Regions from separate parts of the Pseudomonas sp. R3-41 genome, predicted to be linked through region 4. Evidence: predicted binding sites of a transcription regulator. Region 4 holds the regulator's gene; each other region holds the start of a gene.
The links. Region 4 encodes FliA, which starts transcription of late flagellar genes. Its sites were predicted from a motif close to CTAAAGTTTNNNNNNNNNNNGCCGNTAA; they were not measured.
Positions count from the first base shown of each region.

Region 1: M1D99_RS04830 (methyl-accepting chemotaxis protein) is a predicted target of FliA. The motif match lies at 2,864-2,891, and genes of this name have one in related genera.
Region 2: M1D99_RS15065 (methyl-accepting chemotaxis protein) is a predicted target of FliA. The motif match lies at 1,964-1,991, and genes of this name have one in related genera.
Region 3: M1D99_RS01410 (methyl-accepting chemotaxis protein) is a predicted target of FliA. The motif match lies at 1,560-1,587, and genes of this name have one in related genera.

Region 1 covers NZ_CP096421.1:1,073,750-1,079,542, reverse strand. The annotation lists gene M1D99_RS04835 (NAD(P)/FAD-dependent oxidoreductase) at 1-969, shown strand, start outside; gene M1D99_RS04830 (methyl-accepting chemotaxis protein) at 1,181-2,806, opposite strand; tRNA gene M1D99_RS04825 (tRNA-Pro) at 2,954-3,030, opposite strand; tRNA gene M1D99_RS04820 (tRNA-Lys) at 3,125-3,200, opposite strand; tRNA gene M1D99_RS04815 (tRNA-Pro) at 3,206-3,282, opposite strand; tRNA gene M1D99_RS04810 (tRNA-Asn) at 3,290-3,365, opposite strand; gene clpB (ATP-dependent chaperone ClpB) at 3,680-5,793, opposite strand, start outside.
Region 2 covers NZ_CP096421.1:3,369,787-3,375,579, reverse strand. The annotation lists gene M1D99_RS15065 (methyl-accepting chemotaxis protein) at 1-1,825, opposite strand, end outside; gene M1D99_RS15060 (ester cyclase) at 2,048-2,533, opposite strand; gene M1D99_RS15055 (APC family permease) at 2,599-4,077, opposite strand; gene M1D99_RS15050 (aldehyde dehydrogenase) at 4,165-5,658, opposite strand.
Region 3 covers NZ_CP096421.1:327,379-333,171, forward strand. The annotation lists gene M1D99_RS01400 (NorM family multidrug efflux MATE transporter) at 1-430, opposite strand, end outside; gene M1D99_RS01405 (LysR substrate-binding domain-containing protein) at 590-1,510, shown strand; gene M1D99_RS01410 (methyl-accepting chemotaxis protein) at 1,697-3,673, shown strand; gene M1D99_RS01415 (aldose 1-epimerase family protein) at 4,053-5,267, shown strand; gene M1D99_RS01420 (YifB family Mg chelatase-like AAA ATPase) at 5,274-5,793, opposite strand, start outside.
Region 4 covers NZ_CP096421.1:5,094,894-5,100,686, reverse strand. The annotation lists gene flhA (flagellar biosynthesis protein FlhA) at 1-1,344, shown strand, start outside; gene flhF (flagellar biosynthesis protein FlhF) at 1,356-2,705, shown strand; gene fleN (flagellar synthesis regulator FleN) at 2,821-3,651, shown strand; gene fliA (RNA polymerase sigma factor FliA) at 3,648-4,391, shown strand; gene M1D99_RS21855 (chemotaxis response regulator CheY) at 4,559-4,930, shown strand; gene M1D99_RS21850 (protein phosphatase CheZ) at 4,949-5,734, shown strand; gene M1D99_RS21845 (chemotaxis protein CheA) at 5,763-5,793, shown strand, end outside.

The sequences.
Region 1 (5,793 bases), 2.8 Mb from region 4:
GGCTACGACACCTTGGTGATTGCCGTCGGCAGCACCACCAACGATTTCGGCACCGAAGGCGCGGCGCAACACTGCCTGTTCCTCGACACCCGCAAGCAGGCGGAGCGCTTTCACCAGCAATTGCTTCATCACTATCTGCGTGCCCACGCCGGGCAGACCGATATCGTCGAGCGCATCAGCGTCGCCATCGTCGGCGCCGGTGCGACCGGGGTCGAACTGGCGGCAGAGCTGCACAATGCCGCCCACGAACTGCACGCCTATGGTCTGGACCGGATCAAACCAGAGAACATGCACATCACCCTGATCGAGGCCGGGCCACGGGTGTTGCCGGCACTGCCGGAACGCATCGGCGGACCGGTGCACAAGACGTTGGAAAAACTCGGCGTCAACGTGATGACCAACGCCGCTGTCAGCCAGGTGACCGCCGACAGCCTGATTACCGCGGACGGCAAAGTGATCGACGCGAGCTTGAAGGTCTGGGCGGCCGGGATTCGCGCGCCAGAATTCCTCAAGGATATCGACGGGCTGGAGACCAACCGGATCAACCAGCTGCAAGTGCTGCCGACGCTACAGACCACTCGCGACGAAAACATCTTTGCCTTCGGCGATTGCGCCGCCTGCCCGCAACCCGGCAGCGATCGTAACGTTCCGCCCCGCGCCCAGGCCGCGCACCAGCAAGCCTCGCTGCTGGCCAAATCGCTGAAACTGCGGATCGAAGGCAAGGCCCTGCCCGACTACAAATACACCGACTACGGCTCGCTGATCTCGCTGTCGCGCTTCTCGGCGGTGGGCAACCTGATGGGCAACCTGACCGGCAGCGTAATGCTCGAAGGCTGGCTGGCGCGGATGTTCTATGTGTCGTTGTACCGCATGCACCAGATGGCGCTGTACGGCATGTTCCGCACGGCCATGCTGATGCTGGGCAGCAAGATCGGGCGCGGGACCGAGCCGCGGCTGAAGTTGCATTGAGGATAAAAAGCGAAGCGCCAACCGCTGGTGGTGGCGCTGAGTTTTAGAGGTGCATCGCCTGTTCCATCGTCTTCGCGAGCAAGCCCGCTCCCACAGGAGAGCGAGTACCACATGAGTACGCGATCTCCTGTGGGAGCGGGCTTGCTCGCGAAGACGCCAGTGCAGTCAACAGTTATCTAAACGATAACACTCGATCTGCGCAGCCAATCATTCAAACCTGAAACCGCTGCACCATCGTGCGCAGCGAATTCGCCAGTTGCGACAACTCATGGCTGGACGCACTGGTCTGATCCGCGCCGGAAGCCGAGCGCACCGACAAATCACGAATGTTCACCAGGTTGCGATCGACCTCGCGGGCCACTTGTGCTTGCTCCTCGGCAGCACTGGCGATGACCAGGTTGCGCTCATGGATCTCGCTGACCGACGCCGTAATGGTGTGCAGCGCTTCCCCTGCCCGCTCCGCCATCGCCAGGGTGCTTGCCGCACGACTGGAGCTGGCCTGCATGGAATCGAGTGCTTGGGTGGCACCGCTGCGCATGCCTTGGACCATCTGCTCGATTTCCTGGGTCGATTGCTGCGTGCGATAAGCCAGCGCCCGCACCTCGTCGGCCACCACCGCGAAGCCACGTCCACTCTCTCCTGCCCGGGCCGCTTCAATGGCCGCGTTGAGGGCCAGCAGGTTGGTCTGCTCGGCGATGGCGCGGATTACGTCCAGCACCTTGCCGATATCCTGCGACTGGTTGGCCAAAGATTGCACCAGGCCGCCGGTCACTTGCACATCGTTAGCCAGGGCGCCAATGGCCTCGACCGTGTCGCTGACCCGCTGCTGCCCCAGGGATGCCGACTCACTGGACTGACGCGTGGCATCGGAAGTGGAAACCGCATTGCGAGCAACCTCCTCCACAGCGGTGGTCATCTCGGTGACGGCGGTGGCGGCCTGTTCAATTTCGTTGTTCTGTTGCTGCAGGCTGTTGGTGCTGTCGAGCGTGACGGCGTTCAGCTCATCGGCTGCCGTGGCCAGTTGCGCGGCCGAGCCGCTGATGCCCTGCAACGTCTCGCGCAGATTCTGTTGCATGGCCGCCAACGCCTTGAGTAAACGGCTGACTTCGTCGTTGCCATGGGTTTCGATCGGTCGGGTCAAGTCACCCCGGGCGACGCTCTCCGCAGCATCCAGCGCCTCGCCCAGGGGTTTGACGATACTGCGCGTGAGCAACATGGCCAAGGCCACCGTGGCCAGGGCGGCAAGCACAATGAACAGGCTGACGATCATGCGGGAATTGGCGTAGTGCTCCTGGGACTTCTGGCTCTCGATGGACACCTGCTTGGAGAACAACTCCGCCAGATCGTTGAGCTGCTTGCCGGAACCGTCCACCACGGTCTTCATGTCCACCAGCAGCAACTTGATCAGATCATCCCGACGCCCCTGTTCCGCCAGGGTGAAGGATTGCGCGATACCGGTACGGTACGCAGCGAACGTCTGCTTGAACTGGTCGTAAAGGGCCTTGCCTTCAGGCGTCACGACGAGTTTTTCGTAGGCCGCGATTTTTTCGCCCAACTCCTTGTCGCGGGTGTCCATCTGGCCGCGGTACACCGGGATGTTCTTCGGGTCCTGGTCCAGGGCCATACGCAGGGAGATCGTGCGGATCCGCAACATCCACTCGCGAATCTCGTCACCCCCGCGAATGCTGGGCAGCCATTGGGTTTCCACGGCGACTTCACTGTCACGAATGCTCGACATCTGCCCCAGCGCGAACACCCCGAGCAACGCCACCAGCGCAGCGATCACAGCAAAACCCAACGCCGCACGGGGGGCGATATTCAACCGGCGAAGAAACATATAAGGGTGCCTTTTTTATTGTTGGCCTGAGGTTGGGGCCAGGCCCCTGTCGGTGGGTTATCGGCAGGTTGTACGATGACTTAAGTCAGTGCACTTTATCGCAGGCAAAAAAAATCCCCGTATCTTTCGATACGAGGATTTTTAATATGGTCGGGGTAAGGGGATTCGAACTCCTGACATCCTGCTCCCAAAGCAGGCGCGCTACCGGACTGCGCTATACCCCGGTAAAAAAAAGGCGACCTTTGCAAGTCGCCTTCCTCGATCAGTGCTTTTGGCCTCTGATCTTAAGATTCGATTCCAGCGAGCTGGTTTCAAAAATGGTGGGTCGTGTGGGATTCGAACCTACGACCAATTGGTTAAAAGCCAACTGCTCTACCAACTGAGCTAACGACCCAAATATGGTCGGGGTAAGGGGATTCGAACTCCTGACATCCTGCTCCCAAAGCAGGCGCGCTACCGGACTGCGCTATACCCCGATTGAAATGGCTCCGTGACCAGGACTCGAACCTGGGACCCAATGATTAACAGTCATTTGCTCTACCGACTGAGCTATCACGGAACTGATATTTCAAGTTACTGCTATTTGAAGCTACATCGTTGAATCTCGCTTCAACCTCTTCCACCGTCTGCATCGCTGCGTTCGTGTGTCTGAGGCGCGCTATTCTACAATTTTCAAAACCTCTGTCAACCCCTTAAATTGCTTTCAAGACAATGATTTGCAACTTATTTTGGATTCCTTCTCAGTGAGAAGTAACCCTTGGGGTGACGTACTGCGGGGCGCACTTTACAAGCCTTTTCCTTTGAGTTCAACGGCCTGATGAAAAAAATGGCCTCGCAAGGCAAGGCCATTTCAATCGCCAGCAGTCCCGGCTATCAGTTAAAGACGATTTCGTCGTTCTCCACCGTACCGGTCACGGTTTCGCCCGGCATGAAGCGACCCGACAGAATCAGCTGCGCCAGCGGGTTTTCGATCCAGCGCTGGATCGCCCGCTTCAGCGGCCGAGCGCCATAGACCGGGTCGTAACCCACCGCGATCAGCTTGTCCAACGCCTCATCGCTCAATTGCAGTTTCAGCTCGCGCTCGGTCAGGCGGCTGCGCAGGCGGCCCAACTGGATCTCGGTAATCCCGGCAATCTGATCCCGGGCCAACGGCTCGAAGATCACCACTTCGTCGACCCGGTTGATGAACTCTGGCCGGAAGTGGGTAGAGATTGCGTCCATGACCGCCGCGCGCTGCGCCTCGCGATCACCCACCAGTTCCTGGATCTGCGTCGAACCCAGGTTAGAGGTCATCACGATCACCGTGTTGCGGAAGTCCACTGTGCGCCCGTGGCTGTCGGTCAGGCGACCATCCTCCAGCACTTGCAGCAGGATGTTGAACACATCCGGGTGCGCCTTCTCGACCTCATCGAGCAGGATCACCGAGTACGGCTTGCGCCGCACAGCCTCGGTCAGGTAGCCGCCCTCTTCGTAGCCGACATAACCCGGTGGTGCACCGATCAGCCGTGCCACCGAATGTTTCTCCATGAACTCGGACATGTCGATGCGCACCATCGCCTCCTCGGTATCGAAGAGGAACTCGGCCAGTGCCTTGCACAGCTCGGTTTTACCGACACCGGTCGGGCCGAGGAACATGAACGAGCCGCTCGGACGGTTAGGGTCCGACAACCCGGCTCGGGACCGGCGCACGGCGTTGGACACCGCCACCACCGCCTCTTCCTGACCGATCACGCGCTGGTGCAGCAGGCTTTCCATCTTCAGCAGCTTGTCGCGCTCGCCTTCGAGCATCTTCGAGACGGGAATGCCGGTCCACTTGGAAACCACTTCGGCGATCTCTTCCTCGGTCACCTTGCTGCGCAGCAACTGGTTTTCGCTCTTGCCGTGCTGGTCGACCATTTGCAGGCTGCGCTCCAGGTCCGGGATCACCCCGTACTGCAGCTCGGCCATGCGGTTGAGGTCGCCTTTGCGGCGAGCCGCTTCCAGTTCCTGGCGAGACTGTTCGATCTTCTGCTGAATCTGCGCAGACCCCTGAACCTCGGCTTTCTCCGAGTTCCAGATTTCCTCGAGGTCGGAATACTCACGCTCGTGACGCACGATTTCTTCCTGCAACCTCTCCAGACGTTTCTTCGCCGCTTCGTCGCTTTCTTTCTTCAGGGCCTGGGACTCGACCTTGAGTTGAATCAGGCGACGCTCCAACCGATCCAGCACTTCGGGCTTGGAGTCGATTTCCATGCGGATGCGGCTCGCGGCCTCGTCGATCAGGTCGATGGCCTTGTCCGGCAATTGCCGGTCGGTGATGTAGCGGTGGCTGAGCTTGGCCGCCGCGATGATCGCGCCGTCGGTGATCGCCACCTTGTGGTGAACTTCGTAGCGCTCTTTAAGGCCACGCAGGATGGCGATGGTGTCTTCTTCGCTCGGTTCCTCCACCAGCACTTTCTGGAAGCGCCGCTCGAGGGCCGCATCTTTCTCTATATATTGGCGGTACTCGTTGAGCGTGGTCGCGCCAACACAGTGCAACTCGCCACGGGCCAACGCTGGCTTGAGCATGTTGCCGGCGTCCATCGAGCCTTCGCCCTTGCCCGCACCGACCATGGTGTGCAGTTCGTCGATGAACAGGATGATCTGCCCTTCCTGCTTGGACAGCTCATTGAGCAGGGACTTGAGTCGTTCTTCGAACTCGCCGCGGTACTTGGCACCGGCGATCAGAGCCCCCATGTCCAGGGACAACAGGCGCTTGCCCTTGAGGCCGTCCGGCACTTCACCGTTGATGATGCGCTGGGCCAAGCCCTCGGCGATGGCGGTTTTACCCACGCCAGGCTCACCGATCAGCACCGGATTGTTCTTGGTACGGCGTTGCAGCACCTGGATCGTGCGGCGGATCTCATCGTCGCGACCGATCACCGGGTCGAGCTTGCCTTCCTCGGCACGCTTGGTCAGGTCGACGGTGTATTTGTCCAGCGCCTGGCGCGACTCTTCGTGGTTCGCGT
Region 2 (5,793 bases), 1.7 Mb from region 4:
TGATGTCTTCGGACACCGCGCTCTGCTCTTCTGCCGCGGAGGCGATCTGGATGTTACGGTCGCTGATCGTCGCCACCCCCTCGGCGATCTCCACCAGCAACTCCCCCGCGCGCTCGACTTTGCTCGCCCCGTCCTGGGCCTTGTCCAGGGTCTGCTGCATGGACAGCGCCGCGCGATCCGAACCGGCCTGCAGGTTGCTGATCATCTGTTGAATGTTGCCCGTGGACTCCTGGGTCTTTTGTGCCAGGGTGCGCACTTCGGAGGCGACCACCGCAAAACCGCGGCCATGGTCACCGGCCCGCGCCGCTTCAATCGCCGCATTGAGCGCCAATAGATTGGTCTGTTCGGCAATGCCGCGAATCACATCGAGCACCGAGGAAATGGCATCGCTTTCCAGCTTGAGGTCACCAATGATTTGCGCGGTCTCCTCGGCCTGCCCGGACAATTGGCGGATCAGCCCGATGGTACTTTCGATTTCCACGCGCCCTTGGGCCGTGCTGAGGTTGACCTGTTGCGACATGTGCGCCGCATCGTTGGTGCTTTGCGCCACCTCGCGCACCGTAGCACTCATCTGATTGATCGCCGTGGCCACCAGCTCGGTGCCTTGGCGCTGTTGCTCGACACTCATGCTGGTCTGGACCGTCACCGTGGAAGACTCTTGCGCGGCGGTCGCCACTTGCGCCGTGGCGTTGCCGATTTCCTGCACGATCTCGCTGATCTCCTGCGCCATGCGATTGAGGTTGCGCGAGATCTGGCCGAACTCATCGCGGCCTTCGTAGGTGGCCCTGGCGGTGAGGTCACGCTGTGCCAGGCCGTTCAGGGCCTGATTCACATCGCGCACCGCCAGATCGATCAGGCGGATGATCACATACGACAACACCGACACCGCCAGCAGCGCCACGACGACCGCAGCGACGGTCAGCCACAACGCACGGTGTGCTTCATCGCGGCCGTGAATCGCCAGGCGGCTGATGCTTTGGCCGAGGGCGTCTTCCACCTGGCTCATCATATCGATGCGCTGAGTGGAGAGTTCAAACCAGGCCTCTGGCTTGATGCCCAGCGACTGGCCCAATGGCACTTCGAAAGCCAGGCGCTGCAACTTACCGACTTCGACCGCAGCGGGCTTGAGCATCTGCTCGGTGAACTGTTGAAGCAAGACTGGTTGGGCCTGGCGGCGGAACGCGTCGGAATACGCAGAGAACTCACCAAGATTACGGCTAAAGCGCGACAACAAGGTCTCATCGAAACGATCCTGGCTGAATACCAGGCCCAGCACGAGCCGTTCGCGTCCGGCCCGTTCTTTCATCTCGATAAACTGATTGAGGGCATTGAGCGCATGAACAATGGTGGCGTTGTTGATCGTCGCTTCCAAAGAGTGGGTGTAGCCCATGAGCGCTTGAATGATCTCGGTATAACGAACACCGGACTCGGTGCTGCTGATACCCAACTTATCCACTTGCCCACGAATGACGGGCAACTGGTCCAATGCCTGGAGAACATTGTCCAATTGCGCACTGTCCGACGCAGACAACCCACGCACTACCTTGGCCGAGGCATTGGAGTCCTGGCGCGCCTGGGCCATCCGTTCGCCCATGGACTTGCCGCCGCTGCCCAGGAAAACCCCGCTGGCGCCGCGCTCGCGCTGCAATACCGTGATCAGTTGACTCAACTTCTGTGCCGTGGCGCTGGCGGCGACCGTGGCGTCCATATCGCGCAGGGTCTTGTAGTTGTCCACGATAAAGACGCCGGCCAAGGACAAGAATCCCAACAGGGGAAGTAGCAGGATCAATAAAAGTTTCAGACGCAGCGGTGCATTCCTGAGCATTTCCGTTCAAGCCTCATTTCATATTGAATTAATGACGCGTGAACTTGTTGTATGAGGGTTGTTATACACGCTGACGTGGGGCGATCTTAACGCAATACCAAATAGCCATCACCCCTGTTATTGCTCCGCTTGGCACTTATAACGGTCATGAAGCGGGAATGTTTATTTGCCTTGATCAGGATCAAGTTTTCGACAGATAACGGTAAGCATCCAAACATGGAACTACCAGCCGAGCTGCTTGTTGAAACCCAGGGCGTCATAGTAGTCGTGCTGCGTGAGAATCTTGCCCTCCTTGAGCCGGATGAAACTCACCCCCTTGAAGCTGAGGGGGCGCTGGGTGGCCGGCGTCTCGGTGCTCCAAGGCCCGGTATTGTGCCCCTTGAACTCCCATTCGAAGGCAATGCTGTCACCGTTGATGATCGGCTCGCCCAGCATCGTCCATTGCAGATCCGGCACTGCGCGCATGAACACTTCGATCACCTGGGTCTTGGCATTTTCCCGGCCGACCTGCGGTGTTCCCACCGAGGCGTCGAGAAACTCACCGTTCTCGGCGAAGTACTTCGCCGCAGCCTCCGCATCACGAGCGTTCCAAGCCTTCATGTAGTCATGGATCACGCCCAGGGTATCGTTTTGACTGGCCGCCAAAACCCCATGGCTGGCCAGAATCAGGAGCAACCCAAACAGCATCGAATGGATTCGAGACGTCATAAAATGTTCACCTTTTCTCATCAGAGGAATTTGCCTGCCGCGCCCGGCGGCAGGCCGTCATGTTCCTAGGCTTTTTTCCAGGCATCGGACGCCGGAGCGGTACCCTTCTCGTAGGGACGAAACACGACCATGTAGACGAGGCCGACGAGAATCACGATGGCGCCGACCAACACGATGCCGTAGTTCACGTACCAAGGCGCATCTGGCGTACGCGGCCAGGACATATTGACGATGGCGAACAAGCCATAGCAGAGCGCAGCGATGTTCACCGGCCAGCCCCAACGTCCCAAGGTGAACTGGCCCTTGGGTGTCCAGCCCCGGAGACGGGCATACATCACTCCCCCGACAATCATCTGGAACGCCAGGTAGATACCGATGGCGGCAAAACTCACCACCAGCGCGATGGCGTTCTGAAGATAAAAGCCGACACACACGATGATTGCCGGCAGCACCCCGCAGACCATCAGGGCGGCAGTCGGCACATGGGTCGTCGGGGAGAGTTTCTTCAGCACACCACTGCCCATGAGCATTTCGTCTCGAGCGTAGGCATACAACAAGCGGCTGGCGGATGCCTGCAAGCTCAGCACACAGGAAACGAACGAGACTGTGATCACCGCCATGACCACACGGGACATGACCGGACCGAACGCCGCGCCAAATATCGTGGCCATGGGATCCTTGTCCTGCCCGGAAACAACGGCGGCAATATCAGGCACGGCCAGGATCAAGGCCAGGGCGGCGAAGATCGAAGCAGCACCGCCGATCCAGATCGTCATTCGCATGGCCTTGGGGACCTGGCGGCTAGGATTGGGCGTTTCCTCGGCGACATCGCCGCAGGCTTCAAAACCATAGTAGAGGAACATCCCCGCCAGTGACGCGGCCAGGAAGGCCGGCCAGTATTCCCCATCGATGGAAATATCGAACGTGTCGAACAACACGCTCAAGGGCTGGTGGCGCTCGAAAATCAGCAAATAGCCGCCGATCAACAAAGCCCCGACCAGCTCACACAGAAAACCGAACATCGCCACCCGCGCCAGCAGCTTGGTGCCGCTCAGGTTCAGGACCGTCGCGGCGGCGGTCAGGACCAGCGCAACCAAGGTATTAGTGACCGGCGACGACTCGAAACCCAGCAGGTTGGCAATGTAGGGGCCAGCGCCCAGGGCTACGGCAGCAATGGTCACGCACAAAGAGATGGCGTAGATCCAGCCGACCATCCAGGCCCATTTTTTCCCCACCAGGCGGCGAGCCCACGGATAGACACCGCCGGAAATGGGGTACTGGGACACCACTTCGCAAAAAATCAGGCACACCAGCATTTGCCCGAACCCCACCAGCAGGTAGGACCAGAACATCGGCGGCCCGCCCGCTGCCAGGCACAGGCCGAACAACGTATAGACGCCGACCACTGGCGATAAGTAAGTAAAACCGAGGGCAAAGTTCTGCCAGAGGCTCATGCTACGTTCGAAATTCGAGGTGTACCCCAGGGCACGGAGTTGCTCCGCGTCCTGGTCCACGGCTGCCGTGGAGCTTATCGAGCTGTTCATTGCGCCATCCTTCAAAAAGGAATTCGTTTGAGTAAGCGTCAAGCAGGCAGAGCCATCCCGCCCGTAACGTGGTTCACCGGAAATGCCTCAGAGCTGAATCCAGGTGGCCTTGATCTCGGTGTATTTATCAAAAGCATGCAGGGATTTGTCGCGGCCATTGCCGGACTGTTTGTAGCCACCGAACGGCGCCATCATGTCGCCGCCGTCATACAGGTTGACCCAGACACTTCCGGCGCGAAGAGCCCGGGCCATGGTGTGGGCGCGCGACAGGTTGGCCGTCCAGACGGCTGCCGCCAGCCCATAAGGCGTGTCGTTGGCGATGCGCACCGCATCCTCGGCTTCGTCGAACTCGATCACCGACAGCACCGGGCCAAAAATCTCTTCCCGGGCAATGTTCATCGAATTGCTGACGTTATCGAATAGCGTCGGCTCCACGTAGCTGCCACCGCTGTCCGCCAGCGCCACGTGTCCTCCCAGCAACAACTGGGCGCCTTGATCCTGTCCTTGCCGAATGTGGTGCAACACGCCTTCCAGGTGACGCGCATCCACCAGTGCACCGACATTGGTGTCGGGGTCCAATGGATGGCCTGGCTTCCAGCTTTTCATGGCCTCGACCACCATCGGCACGAAACGCGCCTTGATGGAAGCCTGGACGAGCAAACGTGAACCGGCGGTGCACACCTCGCCCTGATTGAAAGCTATGGCGGCCGCTGCCGCTTCGGCGGCTACCTGAAGATCAGGGGCATCGGCGAAGACAATGTTCGGACTCTTCCCCCCCGCCTCCAGCCAGACCCGCTTCATGTTCGACTCGCCTGCATACACGAGAAGTTGCTTGGCCACTCGGGTGGAACCGGTAAACGCCAGCACATCAACGTCACCGTGCAAGGCCAGGGCCTTGCCCACCGTGTGCCCATAGCCTGGCAGCACATTGAGCACACCGGCCGGCAACCCTGCTTCCAGGGCAAGTTGTGCGATACGAATGGCCGTCAGCGGCGAACGCTCCGAAGGTTTGAGAATCACCGAATTACCGCTCGCCAATGCCGGCCCCAATTTCCAGGACGCCATCATCAACGGGAAATTCCACGGCACGATGGCAGCGACCACCCCGACCGGCTCCCGCGTCACCAGCCCAAGCTGATCCACAGCCGTCGCGGCCACTTCATCGTAGATCTTGTCGATGGCTTCACCGCACCAGCGAATGCTGTCGATGGCGCCGGGCAGGTCGACCGCCAGCGAGTCGGCGATCGGTTTACCCATGTCCAGCGTTTCCAGCAGTGCCAGCTCTTCGACATGGGACTGCAAGAGGTCGGAAAAACGCAACATGACCGCCTTGCGCGCAGCCGGTGCCTGACGCGACCAAACGCCAGACTCGAATGCCGCCCGGGCGCTGGTCACGGCCAGCTCGGCGTCCGCGGCATCGCAACTTGCAACCAGGCCCAACAATCGCCCATCCACAGGACTCACGCATTCGAAGGTAGCGCCTGAACTGGCAGGCCTGTATTGCCCGTCGATAAAGGCACGGCCCTCGATGTCCAGCGCCTTGGCTCTGGCTTCCCACTCTGCTCGGGTCAAGTGACTCATGATTGAAGTGCTCCTGGGTTCGGATGAATGCGATCTCGGCTCGCTTAAACATATGGAACCATATCTTTTAACCCATGAGAACCCCAGGAAAACCAAATTCAACCAGGTTGTTTTGACTTCAACGCCTTTTCATCC
Region 3 (5,793 bases), 2.1 Mb from region 4:
AGCTCAGGTAGCCGGGCAGGGCGAATGGCAGCGCCAGCAGGAACTGCCCGGCGGACACTACGTTGGTTTCGGTCTGGCCGAACATCAGCAGCACCGGCTTGAGGTTCCACAGCAGAAACCCGGCCATCAGCGCCATCAACCAGGCCAGCCATAATCCGGCCTGGGTCAGCCGGGTAGCGCCCTCGACATCGCCTGCGCCCTGGCGAATCGCAACCAGGGTGCCCACCGCGGCGATCACGCCGATGCAGAAGATCGACACGAACGAATAGGTGGCCGCCCCGAGCCCGCCACCGGCGAGGGCTTCGGGGCTCAGGCGCGCCATCATCACGGTGTCGGTGAGCACCATCAGCATGTGCGCCAACTGCGAGGCAATCAACGGCCCCGCCAGCCGCAGGATGGCCCAGAGTTCGGTACGCACCGGATGCCGCATGATCATCACGCTCCCTGTTCAAAGAAGGCAGTAAAGCGACGATTCTCGGCGCTCTAGACGGATTGCACAAAAGGATAAAAAAGATCGCTGGCATGATTAAAACTCATGCTGGGCGCGTTTCTGGTAGGGTTTGCAAACACCGCCATGGAGCTTTTTGCGATGCCTCGTCGTCTTCCTCCGCTTTATGCGCTGCGGGCATTCGAAGCCGCGGCACGCTACAGCTCGTTCACCCGGGCCGCCGAAGAGCTGTCGATTACCCAGAGCGCCGTCAGCCGGCACATTCGCACCCTGGAAGATCACTTTGCCTGTCGGCTGTTCCAGCGCAGCGGTCGCAACTTGCAATTGACCGAGGCGGCACGGCTGCTGCTGCCGGGCGTGCGCGAAGGTTTCATGGCGCTGGAGCGGGCCTGCCACACCTTGCATGGCGAAGACGGCATCTTGCGCATGAAGGCACCCTCCACATTGACCATGCGCTGGCTGTTGGCGCGCCTGAGCCGTTTCCGGCATCTGCAGCCTGGTAACGAAGTGCAACTGACCAGTGCCTGGATGGACATCGATTCGGTGGACTTCAACGTCGAGCCCTTCGATTGCGCCGTCTTGCTGAGTAACGGGCATTTTCCGGCGGACTGGGAGGCCAGTCTGCTGTTCCCCGAGGAGTTGATTCCGGTGGGCGCGCCGAACCTGCTGAACGATCAGCCCTGGGATGTGGCGCGGTTGGCCAGCGCCGAACTGCTGCACCCGACGCCGGATCGCCGGGACTGGCGCAACTGGTTGCAACGCATGGGCCTGGCCGACAAGGTCTCGCTCAAGGGTGGGCAGGTGTTCGATACCCTGGAGCTGGGCATGATCGCGGCGGCACGCGGCTATGGGGTGTCCATGGGCGACCTGCTGATGGTGGCCGAGGACGTTGCCCAAGGGCGCCTGAGCCTGCCATGGCCGACGGCGGTTGCCAGTGGCGAGCACTATTACCTGGTCTGGCCGAAAACCCGGCCGGGGGGCGAGCGTTTGCGCCGGCTCAGCGACTTCCTCCAGGGTGAGGTCAAGGCCATGCAGTTGCCCGATGTGCAGCGTCTGGGCTGAAACGTTGCAGTTGGCGTGCTAGCCACTTGGCATTAATCCGTCCAAACCGCTCAAGTATTTGGCTTTGCCGCCGAATCCGTGAAGATGGAACCCTCGTTCAGAAAGGGTCTACTTACACCTCACCCGAATAAAATGCCGAGCGTGCGACGTGATCAGGATGATCCGGTCTCTCGGCCAGGAGCCGTCATGTCTCAACCCCGCGCCCGGATCGCCTCGCAGCTAGGCCTTGCCCTTGCCGTGATACTGGCGGTCGTGATCTCCGGCAGTACCGTCTTCGCCCTGCGTTCGCTGGACACCGCCAACCTTGCCACCCGTGAAGAGCACTTGGCCAGCGAAGCGCGCCTGATGGCCGATCAGCTCAATACCTTCCACAGCACCTTGCGTGAGAGCACCCAGCGCTTGGCCGGCCTGTTCGAAAAGCGCTTCAGCGCGGGTTTGACCGTGCATCCAGACCAGCCGGTGACGGTGGCGGGCGTACAGACCCCAGGCTTGAACCTGGGCAGCGAGGTGTTGAACAACAACTTCAAGGAAGTGGATGACTTCAAAGCGATGACCGCCGGTGTGGCCACGATATTCGTGCGCAGCGGCGACGATTTCATTCGCGTCAGCACCTCCGTCAGTAAACAGGACGGCACGCGGGCCATCGGCACTGTGCTCGACCGCGCCGGTCCAGCCTACGGTCCGGTGATCAGCGGGCAGAGCTACATCGGCCGGGCCCTGCTGTTCGGGCGCTTCTACATGTCGCAGTACACGCCCGTACGCGACAGCAGCGGCAAGATCATCGCCGTGTTGTATGTAGGCTTCGATTACACCGATGCGCAAAACGCGCAGTTCGAAAACCTCAAGCGTTTCCGCATTGGGCAGACCGGTTCGCTGGCCTTGTTGGATGAGCAAAACAAATGGCTGGTGCCGCCGGCAGGTGTACAGGCGCTGGATAATGCGACCGTGGCCATTACGGGCCTGATCAAAAAACCGGGCAAGGGTGCGTTCTGGGCCGATACCGCCGAAGACTTCTACAGCGTTGCCGTGCCGTTCGAGGGTGGGCCGTGGGCGGTGGTGGCGAGCATGCCGAAAACCGAGATCCGCGCCGTGACCTGGAGCGTCGGTACGCAGTTGGCCATCGGCAGCCTGCTGGCGATGCTGTTGGCGGTCGGCTCGGCGATGTGGTTGTTGCGTAGCAAATTGGCACCGCTGGGGGATTTGGTGCGCCAGGCCGAAGCATTGGGCGCTGGCGACCTGAGCGTGCGCCTGAACGTATCGAGCCATGACGAAATCGGTCAGCTGGCCCGTGCCTTCAACCAGATGAGCCAGGCCCTATCGACCATGGTCGAGCACATCCGCAAGGCCTCCCAGGAGGTCAACAGCCGCGCCCAGGCCCTGTCCGGGTTGTCCAGCGGGGCGTACGAGGGCATGGAGCAGCAGTCCGGCGAAATCACCAGCATGGCGGGCGCGGTGGAAGAGTTCAGTGCGACCTCCTTGAACATTGCCGACAACATGGGCAACACCGAACGCCTGGCCCAGGAGAATGCCCAGCAAACCCGCATTGGCCGGACCTCGATGGATGAGGCGTCGTCGTCCCTGGAACAAATTGCCGGCGCGCTGAACAGCACGGCCTCGGTCATCAATACCCTGGGCCAGCGTTCCCAGGAGATCGGCGGCATCGTCGGTGTCATCACCTCGATTGCCGAGCAGACCAACCTGCTGGCCTTGAACGCCGCCATCGAGGCCGCCCGCGCCGGCGAGCAGGGCCGTGGTTTCGCCGTGGTGGCCGATGAAGTCCGCAGCCTGGCGTCCCGCACCCGCCAGGCCACAGACGAAATCTCCAGCATGATCAATAGTATCCAGCAGGAAACCGGCAATGCCATCAGCACCATGGAGCAGGGCAACCTGCTGATGCAGGAAGGCTTGTCGCGCAATGCCAACGTGGCCTCGGCCCTGGCGCGCATCGACGAGCAGAGTCGCTCGGCAGGCCAGCAATTCGCGGCGATCACCACCGCCACCCAGGAACAAAGCAGCACCGCGACCCTGCTCAGCAGCAACCTGCAGAGCATCGCCATGGCCAACAGCGAACAGCGCCAAGTAGTCTCGAACCTGGCGCTCACCGCCAAAGAACTGGAAAAACTCGCCCAGGACCTGCGCCAAGAGGTGGATCGGTTCCGCTGAGGCCTCTGCAACCACCGCGAGCAGGCACCCCCGCGATTAATGTGGGAGCGAGCCTGCTCGCGAAGGCGTCTTGTCAGTCACATCTCTGTAAGCTGACCCACTGCCATCGCGAGCAGGCTCGCTCCCACAAGGGAGTTTACGGGTGATCCCTCTTCTTGCGCCTGCCTGGAATCAGTGTGGGAGCGGGCTTGCTCGCGAAGGCGGCAGTCCAGTCACCCTCATCTCAACCTGACCCACCGCTATCGCGAGCGAGCCCGCTCCCACAAAAGCCCTCAATCCAATGGTCCATCCTTTTTTAAGATTATTGCTGTTTTTTAGCTTGCTGAAACGTTTCTTCAAGTCTATAAAAACCGCACAACTCCAATAAAAGGTCGTGACCATGACTCCGCTCAAACTGCTCGTTACCCTTGGCGCCTTGGGCGCTGCTTCCCATGCGATGGCTTGGGATTACGTCCTGCTGGATACCGATAAAGCCGCCCAACCCTGGCAAATCACCAGCCAGCAACTCGGCGTGAAGACCGACAAACCCTTTTCCGTGACGATGCGCACCCTGCACGGTGGTCGGCAGGAAGGTGTCAGCGTGGTCGACATTGACAACGGCACCCTGAAGCTTTCAGTGGTCCCGACCCGTGGCATGAATGTGCTGCAGGCATCGGTTGGCGACGTGCGCATGGGATGGGATTCGCCCGTCAAGGAAGTGGTCAACCCGGCGTTCATCGAGCTCAACGGCCGAGGCGGGTTGGGTTGGCTTGAAGGCTTCAACGAGCTGGTCACCCGCTGCGGCTACGAATGGGTCGGCCATCCCGGCATGGACAATGGCGAGCTGCTGACCCTGCACGGTCGCGCCGCGAATATTCCGGCTAACAAGGTCACCTTGCACATCGATGAGAAACCGCCCTACGCCATTACCCTGCGGGGCGAGTTGAAGGAGCAGGCCTTCAAGAAGGTCGATTTCTCGGTGCAGACCGAACTGGTCACCGAGCCCGGCAGCGTGACGTTCGCGCTCAACGACACGCTGACCAACAACGGCGATTACCCGAAGGAATATCAAGCGCTCTACCACAGCAATTTCAGCACGCCTTTCCTGGAGCAGGGCGCTCGTTTCGCGGCACCGGTCAAGCAGGTCTCGCCGTTCAACGATAAGGCCAAGGGCGACTTGGCCGACTGGCAGACCTACCGGGGTCCGACCAAGGATTACGACGAAACCGTTTATAACGTCGTGCCCTACGCCGACGCCAAGGGCGACACCCTCACGGTGTTGCACAACAAGGCCGGCAGTCTCGGGGTGTCGGTGGGCTTCAATACCAGCACGCTGCCCGTGTTCTCCCTGTGGAAAAACACGGATACCCAAGGCCAGGGCTACGTGACCGGGCTGGAGCCAGGCACCAGTTTTTCCTATAACCGCCGGTATCAGCGCCCCTTGGGCCTGGTGCCCACCATCGCGCCGAAAGAGCACAAGCAATTCCAGATCCACTACAGCCTGTTGGCAGACAAGGGCGCTGTGGATAAGGCGCTCAAGCGCATCGATACGATCCAGAACGGTCAAAAAACCGAGGTTCGGCAAACACCGTTGGTGGACCTGAGCAAGCCATAAAGCGGTTCAAGCCGTAGCCGGCCGGTACTGCAACGCTTCGGCCAGGTGCTCGCGGCGAATGCTCCCCGCTTGCTCCAGGTCCGCCAATGTCCGGGCGACCTTGAGCAAGCGATGGGCGGCGCGCAGCGACAGCGTCAGCCGCTCGCAGGCGGTTTCCAGCCAGGTTTCATCGGTTGTGGATAACTTGCAATGCCGGCGCAACCCCGGCAGATCGAGGAAGGCATTGGCGCAGCCCTGGCGTTCCTGCTGGCGCTCCCGGGCTTCGGCGACGCGCTCGGCGACCGTGGCCGTATCGTCCCCGGGTTCGCGCTTGGGGTTCAAGGCCGTGGCTTCCCGGGCGACGGTCAGGTGCAGGTCGATGCGGTCCAGCAGCGGGCCGGAGAGTTTGTTGCGGTAGCGCTGCACCATGTCCGGTGTACAGGCACAGCGGCCACTGGGTTCGCCAAGATATCCACAGGGGCAGGGATTCATCGCCGCCACCAACTGGAAGCGCGCCGGGAAGCGCACCCGGTCACGGGCGCGAGAC
Region 4 (5,793 bases):
GCCGCCGCGATCATGGTGACCCGTGCGTCGGGCTCCGAAGACATGGGCAAGCAGATCAGCCGACAAATGTTCGCCTCGCCCAAGGCCCTGGCCGTTGCCGCCGGCCTGATGGCGGTGATGGGCCTGGTGCCTGGCATGCCGCATTTCTCCTTCCTGAGCATGGCGGCCCTGGCGGCTGGCGGTGCCTACCTGTTCTGGAAGAAGCAGAACGTGCAGAAAGTCCAGGCCCTGCAAGAGGTCAAGCGCCAGCAGGAACTGCTGCCGTCGCCGGCCCGCGCCATGGAAACCAAGGAATTGGGCTGGGATGACGTGACGCCCATCGACATGATCGGCCTGGAAGTCGGTTATCGCCTGATTCCGTTGGTCGACCGCAACCAGGGTGGTCAGTTGCTGGCGCGGATCAAGGGGGTGCGCAAGAAGCTCTCCCAGGACCTGGGCTTCCTGATGCCCACCGTGCACATCCGCGACAACCTCGACCTGGCGCCGAGCGCCTATCGCCTGACACTGATGGGTGTGATCCTGGCCGAAGCCGAGATCTACCCCGACCGCGAGCTGGCGATCAACCCTGGCCAGGTCTACGGCAGCCTCAACGGCATCACCGCCAAGGATCCGGCTTTTGGCCTGGAGGCGGTGTGGATCGAAATCAGCCAGCGGGCCCAGGCCCAGTCCCTCGGCTACACCGTGGTGGACGCCAGTACCGTGGTGGCGACCCACTTGAACCAGATTCTGTACAAGCACTCCAGCGAGTTGATTGGCCACGAAGAAGTCCAGCAACTCCTGCAAGTACTGGCCAAAGGCTCGCCGAAGCTGGCTGAAGAGTTGGTGCCGGGCGTGGTTTCGTTGTCGCAGTTGCTCAAGGTCCTGCAAGCGTTGTTGGCCGAGCAAGTGCCTGTGCGCGACATACGCAGTATTGCCGAAGCCATCGCCAACAACGCGTCCAAGAGTCAAGATACCGCCGCCCTGGTGGCCGCGGTTCGGGTCGGCGTATCCCGTGCAATCGTCCAAAGCATTGTAGGCACTGAGTCTGAGCTGCCTGTTATCACCTTGGAGCCAAGGTTGGAACAGATATTGCTCAATAGTCTGCAGAAGGCAGGACAAGGCTCGGAAGAGGGTGTTCTGCTGGAGCCAAGCATGGCCGAGAAGCTGCAGCGTTCGCTGATCGAGGCAGCCCAGCGGCAAGAGATGCAAGGCCAACCGGTGATCCTGCTGGTGGCCGGTCCGATTCGCGCGATGCTCTCGCGATTCGGACGCCTCGCGGTCCCGGGGCTGCATGTGCTGGCGTACCAGGAAATACCGGACAACAAGCAAGTGACCATCGTTGCGACAGTAGGGCCCAACGGCTGAGGTAGTGGTTTATGCAAGTGAAGCGTTTTTTCGCCGCAGACATGCGTCAGGCCATGAAACTGGTTCGTGACGAGCTGGGCGCTGAAGCAGCCATCATTGGCAACCGTCGTATCGCCGGCGGTGTCGAGCTGACGGCGGCCCTGGATTACAAATTGTCGGCGCTGGCGCCACGGGTTCCGAACATGGAACTTGAAGACGAGCTGCGCAAGACTCAATCGCGCATCGCCAGCGCCCAGGCCGAACTGAGCCTGCGCAGCAGCGAAGGCGAAGGCGCGCCGGGCACCAATCGTCAATTGTTCGCCGGTCAGCCGCTGACCGCCGGCCTGCCGTTGACCGCCGCCGAACCGCTGATGGAACAGGTCCAGGCCGAACCGCGTCGTCCAGAGCCGGCACCTGCCGCGCCAGCCCGTGGGCTTGACCCGCGCGCCCTGGACTCGATGCGCTTCGAACTCAACAGCCTGCGCGAGCTGATGGAAGTCCAGCTCGGCTCCCTGGCCTGGAACCAGCTGCAAGGCAGCCGTCCGGCCCAGGCCAACCTGTGGCGTCGCCTGCAACGCATCGGCCTGTCCGGCCCGTTGTCCCGCGACCTGCTGGCGCTGATCAATGGTATCGAAGAGCCGCGCCAGGCCTGGCGCATGCTGCTGGCGCACCTGGCACGCATGATTGCCACGCCGGAAGTCGAGCCGCTGGAAGAGGGCGGGGTCATTGCCATGGTCGGTCCTGCCGGCATGGGCAAGACCACCACCCTGGCCAAGCTCGCCGCCCGTTATGTACTCAAGTACGGCGCCCAGAGCATCGCCCTGGTAAGCATGGACAGTTTCCGCATCGGTGCCCAGGAACAACTCAAGACCCTGGGCCGGATCCTCAATGTGTCGGTGACCCATGTGGATCCGGGCCAATCCCTGGCCCAGGCGCTGGAACCGCTGCTGCGCAAACGCGTCGTGCTGATCGATACCGCCGGCCTGCAAGCCAGCGATCCGGCCCTGCGCATGCAGCTCGAAAGCCTGGCCGGACGCGGTATCAAGTCAAAAAATTATCTCGTGTTGGCAACCACCAGCCAGAAACAGGTTCTAACCGCCGCATACCACAGCTACAAACGCTGCGGGCTGGCCGGCTGCATCCTGACTAAGCTGGACGAAACGGCAAGCCTGGGCGAGGTGTTGAGCCTGGCGATCGGTCATGAACTGCCGGTGGCCTACCTGACCGACGGGCCGCGGATCCCGGATGATTTGCATCTGCCGCGCCGTCATCAACTGGTCAGTCGTGCCGTGAGTGTGCAAATGCAGGAAGAACCCAGCGAAGAAGCCATGGCTGACATGTTCGCTGACATCTACCACAGCCCGACCAAGCAGGTCGGCTGAGGTAATCATGAATATTTTTTGTACCTACATCGATGGTCTGCCATGCATTGTTCCGTATGCGAACGCGCAGCCAGTAATGTGGCCTCCGTCTAAGAAGACAAGGTAAAGAACGAACATGGGCAGCATGCATCCCGTACAGGTGATCGCGGTGACCGGCGGCAAAGGTGGCGTCGGGAAGACTAACGTGTCAGTGAACTTGTCCCTGGCTCTGGCAGAGCTTGGCCGACGGGTCATGCTGCTGGACGCCGACCTGGGCCTGGCGAACGTCGACGTGTTGCTGGGGCTTACCCCCAAACGCACCCTGGCGGACGTGATCGAAGGCCGTTGCGAACTGCGCGACGTGCTGTTGCAGGGGCCGGGCGGGATTCGCATCGTGCCGGCTGCCTCCGGCACCCAGAGCATGGTTCACCTGACCCCGGCGCAGCACGCGGGCCTGATCCAGGCGTTCAGCGACATCGGCGATAACCTCGATGTGCTGGTGATCGACACCGCGGCCGGCATCGGCGACTCGGTCGTCAGTTTCGTGCGCGCCGCCCAGGAAGTGCTGCTGGTGGTCTGCGACGAACCGACGTCCATCACCGACGCCTATGCCCTGATCAAACTGCTTAACCGCGACTATGGCATGAACCGCTTCCGCGTCCTGGCCAACATGGCCCAGAGCCCGCAGGAAGGACGCAACCTGTTCGCCAAGTTGACGAAGGTCACCGATCGCTTCCTGGACGTCGCCCTACAATACGTCGGTGCAGTGCCTTACGACGAAAGCGTGCGCAAGGCCGTCCAGAAGCAACGTGCCGTTTATGAAGCCTTTCCACGTTCCAAATGCGCGCTGGCGTTCAAGGCGATCGCCCAAAAGGTCGATACCTGGCCGCTGCCGGCCAACCCCCGCGGGCATCTGGAGTTTTTCGTCGAGCGTCTTGTGCAACAAACAGCAGGGCCCGTGTTATGACAGCCAGCGGTTACAACCATCTCTACAAAAAATCGGCACGGGACGCCCAATACGAATTGATCGAGCGTTATGCGCCACTGGTCAAGCGTATCGCCTATCACTTGCTGGCGCGGTTGCCGGCCAGTGTCCAGGTCGAGGATTTGATCCAGGCCGGCATGATCGGCCTGCTTGAAGTGTCGAACAAATACGACGCCAGCAAGGGCGCCAGTTTCGAGACCTATGCCGGTATTCGCATTCGTGGGGCGATGCTCGATGAAGTCCGCAAGGGCGATTGGGCGCCGCGTTCGGTGCACCGCAATACCCGCATGGTCAGTGACGCGATTCGGGCAATCGAAGCTAAAACTGGGCGTGACGCTAAAGATCACGAGGTTGCGGCCGAACTCCAGTTGAGTCTCGATGATTATTACGGGATTTTGAACGATACCTTGGGCAGTCGCCTGTTCAGCTTCGACGACCTCTTGCAGGACGGCGAGCACGAAGGGCTGCATGAGGATAACGCGAGTGCTCACATGGAGCCGTCACGTGACCTGGAAGATGAACGTTTCCAGAGCGCGCTGGCGGATGCGATTGCCAATTTGCCGGAACGTGAGCGACTGGTCTTGGCGCTGTACTACGACGAAGAGCTGAACCTCAAGGAAATCGGTGAGGTCCTGGGGGTCAGCGAATCTCGGGTCAGCCAGTTACACAGCCAGTGCGCGGCCCGCTTGCGGGGCCGTTTGGGGGAGTGGCGAGCGCGCTGACAGGCAGTGTGGGGACACTGCGAGCGGGACTGGCATGGCGTTGCCGGGTCAGTTTCCATCCGTTGTGCTCCAGACCGTTGTCGAGTGTTGTGCCGGAATTGATTGAAATGGCGCGTCCAGGTGCTGGGCGCGTTTAAGACTGCTTGGAGGTCGAATTGGACAAGAACATGAAAATCCTCATCGTTGATGACTTCTCAACGATGCGGCGGATCATAAAAAACCTGTTGCGTGACCTTGGGTTCACCAACACGGTCGAGGCGGATGATGGCGTCACAGCCATTCCGGTCCTCAACAGCGGGAGCATCGACTTTCTGGTGACTGACTGGAACATGCCCGGCATGACCGGTATCGACTTGCTGCGCCATGTGCGCGCCGACGAAAAACTCAAGCACCTCCCGGTGCTGATGGTGACTGCCGAAGCCAAGCGCGAGCAGATCATCGAAGCGGCCCAGGCCGGTGTAAACGGCTATGTGGTCAAGCCCTTCACGGCCCAGGCGTTGAAAGAGAAGATCGAAAAAATCTTCGAACGCATCGGTTAACGGCGCCACGGGGGAGCTATGGACAACGAATCTTCAATGGGCGATTTCGAATCGACCCTGAAAAAACATGCCCGCGAACTGGTCGACAGCCTTGAAAAAGGTCGCTTTGGCGATGCGGTTCAAATGATCCATGAGCTCAACCAGACCCGTGACCGTGGTCTGTATCAGGAAGTGGGCAAGCTCACGCGTGAACTGCACAGCGCGATTGTCAATTTCCAGATCGACCCGCACATGCCGCAGGCCGAGGAAGTCTCGCAGATCACCGACGCCACCGAGCGCCTGGGCTATGTGGTCAAGCTGACGGAGGCCGCGGCCAACCGCACCATGGACCTGGTGGAAAGCGCAACACCGCTGGTCAATGGCCTGAGTGAAGAGGCCCAGGCCTTGAGCACCGACTGGGGCCGGTTCATGCGTCGCGAAGTCGGTGCTGAAGAATTTCGGGAGCTGGCCCGTCGGGTCGACGGTTTCCTGACGCGCAGCAGCAACGAAAACCGCGCCGTGGCCAGTAACCTCAACGACATTCTGCTGGCCCAGGACTATCAAGACCTGACCGGCCAGGTGATCAAGCGTGTGACCCAACTGGTCACCGAAGTGGAAAGCAACCTGCTCAAACTGGTGCTGATGGCTAGCCAGGTCGACCGCTTTGCAGGCATCGAACACGACCGTGAAGCGATACTTGCTGAAAAAGATCCACAAAAACATCTCTCTCAGGGTGAAGGTCCGCAAATTCATGCCGATAAAAGAGAAGACGTTATGTCCGGTCAGGACGATGTGGACGATTTGCTGTCCAGCCTTGGATTTTGATTTAGCCCTATTTTAGGAGCAGCCATTAATGAGCTTCGGCGCCGATGAAGAGATCCTTC